Rubripirellula tenax: one gene and its partner. The protein of the gene in region 2 interacts with the protein of the main gene of each other region in a pairwise test. Links are inferred from orthologs where the notes say so. Each region holds a gene or a part of one and is shown on either strand. Other genes may lie near its edges.

Region 1 (2,960 bases), 410 kb from region 2 along the record:
CCCTGCTGGTCGATCGTGCAAACTTGGATGCACGGTGATGCGGACGGATCTTCGGGCGGGTTGTTCATGGTCGGTGGGGGCTAACAGCCTATTAAAAACGGGGTCTGACCCGTTGGAGACGTTGCTGAAATATTGTGAATTTGAAGCGTCGGAGAGGGGCAGACCCCTTTTTCAACAGGCTGCTAATCATTGGGTGGTGAACTGGTCCGGTCCGCCGGCAACCGGCGAGTGTCGATACTCGGTCACGACCCAGCGATCCCCTACCTTTTGAAACCGCAGTTCCAGTCGTCGCACCACGCGCAGATTCCGCACTCCGCCGCGTTGGTTGCTGACGTCGACCTTGACCGACATGTCCACGTCGGCTTCGGGGGGAAACGATCCTTCGATCATCGTGATCGAACGAAGTTTATTGACGCGAGCCATGGTGAATTCGAACTGTGGCAATTCGAGCCGCGCCATTGCCTCGGCTTTCTCGTCGCCGATGATTCGGTAGGCTCTTTCGAAGTCATTTTTCTCAACCGCATCAGCCGTTTCGTAAATGACGCGTTCGATCTGCTCGCGATCGGTTTCCCACTTCGAGGCCACCAAGAACGCGACGGGAATCAAAGCCAACGCGATGATTCCCATCACCGCGGCCGCCTTCTTGCCGGTCTGCAGCCAACCAAACAACAACCCGCCGCCAAGCATGCCCAGCATCAACGAAACGATCCAAGGCTGCTCGGCAAGAAGAGAAGGCATGGGGATGGGTCATAGGTAACAGGTTTCAGGTGACAGGTTTTCGCGAGTTGGGCACGAGGTGCCACTCCGAAATCTTATCACACTGCTGTATCGACTGCTGTATCGACTGCTGTATCGACTGCTGTTACCTGTTACCTACTTGTTACCTACTTGTTCCTACAACTTTGCTGCGAAGACTGGGCCACCGTATTGTGCGGTGTCGCCCAGCATTTCTTCGATGCGAAGTAGTTGGTTGTACTTTGCCATGCGGTCACTTCGGCTGGCCGAACCGGTTTTGATTTGGCCGGTCGAAAGGGCAACCGCCAAGTCGGCGATGGTCGAGTCTTCGGTTTCGCCGCTGCGGTGACTGCTGATCGACGTGTAGTTGTTGCGATGAGCCAATTGGATGGCGTCGATCGTTTCGGTCAGCGTTCCGATTTGGTTGACCTTGATCAGGATGCTGTTCGCAATGCCTTCGTTGATACCGCGTTGCAAGCGATCAACATTGGTGACGAACAAATCGTCACCGACCAACTGGACCTTCTTGCCGATCTTGTCGGTCAACTTCTTCCAGGTGTCCCAGTCGTCTTCGTCGCAACCGTCTTCGATGCTGCAGATCGGATACTTGTCGCACCAACCGGCCAAGAAATCGACCATCTCGCTGCCCGACATCTTGTTGCCGTCGATCGAGTAGGTCTTTGAATCTTTGTCGTAAAATTCGGTCGAAGCCGCGTCGAGTGCGATCCAGACTTGTTCGCCGGCCTTGTAACCTGCCTTGTCGATCGCCGTCATGATGACGTCGAGAGCTTCTTGGTTGCTCTTCAAATCAGGTGCGAAACCGCCTTCGTCGCCGACCGCGGTGTTGTAGCCCTTGTCGGTCAGAACTTTCTTCAGGTTATGAAAGATTTCGGTGCCACAGCGAAGTGCGTCGCTGAATCGTTCGAAGCCCAAAGGCATCACCATGAACTCTTGCACGTCGACGTTGTTGTCGGCGTGTTCGCCACCGTTGATGATGTTCATCATCGGTGCGGGCAACATGCGAGCACCGGCGCCGCCGAGGTAGCGGTAAAGTGGTTGTCCGGTGCAGGACGCAGCGGCGTGGGCGGTGGCCAGCGAAACGGCCAGGATCGCGTTGGCGCCCAGGTTCTTTTTGTTCGGGGTGCCGTCCATTTGGATCATCGCCGCGTCGATGCCGGCTTGGTCGGTCGCGTCCATGCCCTCGAGTGCTTCGGCGATCTTTTCGTTGACGTTGTCGACGGCCGTCAGAACGCCCTTGCCCATGTAGACGGACTTGTCACCGTCGCGGAGTTCCCACGCTTCGTGCATCCCGGTGCTGGCTCCGCTAGGTACGGCGGCGCGACCGTGAGATCCGTCGGAAAGCAAAACTTCGCATTCGATCGTCGGGTTTCCGCGGCTGTCGAGGATTTGGCGGGCGTGGATGGCTTCGATCAAAGTCATGGGAGGTCTCGTGAAAACTTAAGAGTTGGGAGGGTCTGTTTCGTTCCGGGCTGGCATTTTGGTGCATCGCTGCCAAACTGGCTAGGCGTCGGGAATAGGTTTCAGTTGTCAGGTAACAGGCATCAGGACTTTTATTTCCTGTCACCTGATACCTGTCACCTAGAACCTACTGCCAATGTTCACCGGACTCGTCGAAACTCTCGGCACCCTCGTCAACGTCGTCGATCAATCCCCGGGCAAGCGTTTTACCGTTGATGCCGGGTTAGTGGCCCAGGATGCGACCATGGGGGCCAGCATCTGTATCAATGGGTGTTGCTTGACGGTTGTGGGTGTCGAAGCAACGAAACTGGATTTCGAAGCCGGCGAAGAAACGTTGTCGCGGACGAACTTGGGCGAATTGGTCATCGGCAGCCACGTCAATTTGGAACGCTCACTCGCGGTCGGCGATCGGATGGGCGGACATTACGTTTCCGGCCACATCGATGCCGTCGGACGATTGATCGAGCGAAAAGATGATCCGCCGTGGGCCAACCTGCGGTTCAGCATCCCGAAACACTTGGCGTCCCAAGTCGCATCCAAGGGCAGCATTGCGATCGACGGCATCAGCTTGACGGTGGTCGACGTCGCGGACGATTCGTTTTCCGTCGCCTTGATTCCTCACACTTTGTCCGTCACCACACTGGGCGGCCGGAAAGTTGGCGACCGAGTGAATCTGGAAACCGATCTGTTGGCCAAATACGTCCAGCGAGCGTTATCGCAAAACACAGATCTTTCCTAATACCTAA
Region 2 (2,924 bases):
GCCGCTGGTTCACGTCGGCACCGTCGACACGCTGGCATTGGGCAACCGCAGTGCACCGGCCAACGAAGATACGCCGCTGGATGCGAATGGCGAAAAGACGCAGTGCAGCTATGTGGTCAGCAAACGTGCCGGCGTGGATGTGGTCATGGCGGGTGTCCGACGAGGCCTGAGGGCGGTGATCGTTCACCCCGGATTCATGCTTGGCCCCTGGGACTGGAAACCCAGCAGCGGGCGAATGATCGTCGAAGTCGCACGAACGTGGCGGCCACTGGCTCCGTCGGGCGGATGCAGCATTTGCGATCCTCGCGATGTAGCCGCAGGGACGATCGAGGCGATGGACGGAATCGTCGAAGGCCGAATCGACAGCGGGCGGCAATACATTTTGGCTGGCGAAAACTGGACGTATTTCGAATTGTGGCGAGAGATTGCCGCGCGGACTGGCGCCGGCAAACCGGTCATGCCGGCCGGTCCCGGCCAACGCTGGATCGGTTCGATCGTGGCCGGCGCAATGCAGAAATGGTCGGAAAAAGAGGGCGATTTCAATACCGCCTCGTTGGAATTGAGCTCCCAGATCCACTGGTACGACTCGACCCGCGCCCACGACGAATTGGGTTACCGAATTCGAGACCCTCACAAGAGCCTGGATGACGCGGTCGATTGGATCGAGAACCGGCTGCCCGAGAACTCCAAGTCCGCGTCGAAGTCCGGCCCAAAATCCGGCGATTTTTAAGGGAAGCTATCGTTCCCTTGAACGGGTTTCGAGATTCTGGAAGATCGGCATCTGGCGAGCGAAGCCGAAAACTGACCCCCTAACAGAGCCGTGGCCGTCATTTCGGTCGTGATTGACAATCGCTTGCAAACGCGTTCAATCTGTTCGCTGGCGGCAGCATTCGTTCGCGAAGGCCCGCCGACTGAACTGCCCTCTGGGATACGATGGCACGCCACGTTTGGGAAACGAACGCGAGCGGCCATGTTGATGAACCCGGTCGGGATTTTCACGACTCAAAGAGAACGATTTGGATGGCGAGAGCCTCACTCGAAGCGATTCGCGACGCCGCGCCAGCGGTGCTGCCCAGTCTATTGCTGTGCGATTTCGGCGATTTGAAGGGCGAAGTGGCGAAGCTACATGACGCCGGTGCTCGCGTTCTTCATTTGGACGTGATGGATGGTCATTTCGTCCCCAACATGACGTACGCGATGCCGATCGTCTCAGGATTGCGTCGCCACACGGACATGCCGCTGGACGTCCATTTGATGATCAGCGACCCACTGAAATACGCCGGTCCGATGGTCGATGCGGGCGCAGACATGCTGACGTTCCATGTTGAAGCGGTCCGCGACGCAGCCGAAACGGCCGCTCGAATCCGTGATCTCGGTGTCAGCGTCGGCGTCGCGTTGAACCCCGAAACGCCATTGGGCAGCCTGCGAGAGTGCCTGGCAAACGTGGACATGGTTTTGGTGATGAGTGTCGAAGCGGGCTTTGGAGGCCAGAAATTCAATCCGATCGCTCTCGAAAAACTCCAGACTTTGCGGAGCGAATTCCCTGATCTGCTGCTGCAAATCGACGGCGGCATCGACGCAACCACGATCGGCCCCGCCCGTGCCGCCGGTTGCGATTTGTTCGTCGTCGGATCGGCGATCTTCAAGAAAGGCGACTACAAAGCCGCGATCAGCACGCTGGACGACCAGATTCGGTCACACGGCCCACCCAATGATCCCGATTCCAATGACCTTGGTGTGGGGAACTGATCGATGATTCTTAAATCACCCGCCGTTTCACAGGTGCTGTTGGTACGCCCCGGCGCGACGGAATTTGACGACCAGGGTCGCATCAAGGGCTGTATGGACATGCCGCTAAGCGAAACCGGGCGCCAGCAAGTGGAACTGTTGGCGGATCAAGTTTCGCACATCCCGTGCCGCACGGTTTATACGGCTCCCTGCGAGTCGGCGCGAGAAACGGCGGAAATTCTGGCCACGCATTTGACGGACCCTGACCGCGTCGACCGCGGACGGCCCGCCAAGGTGAAGGTCATCGATTGTTTGCGAAACCTGGATCACGGTTTGTGGCACGGCAAACTGATCGACGAATTGAAGCGAAACCACCCGAAACTGTATCGGCGCGGCCAAGAAACGCCTTGGGACATCTGTCCGCCCGGCGGCGAATCGATCAGCGATGCGCAAATTCGCGTCGAAAAAGCACTCCGCAAACTGCTGAAAAAGTCGCACGACGACCTGGTGGCCATCGTGATCCCAGACCCGATGGCGTGGATCGTTCAAGCCATGCTGGCCGGCGAATCGCTGTCGAATTTGTGGCAAGCCGAGACCGATTCGGGAAAATGGGACGTAATCGACCCCGTTTGGTAGCCGATTTGGCGTACGACGGCGGATCAATCTAGGAGGCACCCGGCAGCCTCGAATACAATGGAATGAGTACATCCGGGTGCCTGCGGGCGTTCTGATGGCATCGAAAGTCACTCGTCCCAGGATTTTTCTGCCGTGTTCCAACGCTTTGCTATCGCTATCGTCTGCTTGACGGGAATGGCTGCCACCGGTTTGGTGGTCGCTGCCGAGCCCGTTCGGCCACAGGTCGCATTGATCAACGAACTGATCGAACAGGGTTGGCGGGACTACGAAATCCGCTCGCCGGCACCCGAAGCCGATGACGCAACCTGGGCACGGCGCGTCCATCTGGACGTGATCGGTCGGATTCCAACAATCGCCGAACTGCAAGAATTTGCCGCCGACCGGGGTAGTGATAAGCGGGCGAAGTTGGTCGACAAACTGTTGTATGACGATCGTTACACCGAAGAGTACGCCGGACACTGGGCGACGATTTGGTCCAACTTGTTGATCGGTCGCAGCGGCGGAAACGACCGTCGGTCGATGGTCAGCCCCGCCGGAATGAAGAAATATCTTCGCGATTC

The links. Proteins that work in one complex are often made in the same cells at the same time.
Region 1: the proteins of rpe (region 2) and eno interact in binary tests that used the Escherichia coli proteins (3 or more experiments, as listed by UniProt). The link is inferred for Rubripirellula tenax from one-to-one orthologs.

The regions. Positions count from the first base shown.
Region 1 is NZ_SJPW01000001.1:528,739-531,698, reverse strand. Bases 36-2,950 are described here. They hold eno (phosphopyruvate hydratase), read right to left. Parts: upstream 2,176-2,950; coding sequence 895-2,175; downstream 36-894. Other genes in these bases: Poly51_RS01920 (riboflavin synthase), read left to right, coding at 2,351-2,950; Poly51_RS01930 (hypothetical protein), read right to left, coding at 187-738; Poly51_RS01935 (DUF1289 domain-containing protein), read right to left, coding at 36-68. Also shown: more of Poly51_RS01935, read right to left, coding at 1-35; more of Poly51_RS01920, read left to right, coding at 2,951-2,953. UniProt on the Escherichia coli protein: Catalyzes the reversible conversion of 2-phosphoglycerate (2-PG) into phosphoenolpyruvate (PEP). It is essential for the degradation of carbohydrates via glycolysis.
Region 2 is NZ_SJPW01000001.1:122,184-125,107, forward strand. What follows is about bases 6-2,884. They hold rpe (ribulose-phosphate 3-epimerase), read left to right. Parts: upstream 6-1,020; coding sequence 1,021-1,749; downstream 1,750-2,884. Other genes in these bases: Poly51_RS00510 (NAD-dependent epimerase/dehydratase family protein), read left to right, coding at 6-730; Poly51_RS00520 (histidine phosphatase family protein), read left to right, coding at 1,753-2,364; Poly51_RS00525 (DUF1549 domain-containing protein), read left to right, coding at 2,539-2,884. Also shown: more of Poly51_RS00510, read left to right, coding at 1-5; more of Poly51_RS00525, read left to right, coding at 2,885-2,924. UniProt on the Escherichia coli protein: Catalyzes the reversible epimerization of D-ribulose 5-phosphate to D-xylulose 5-phosphate.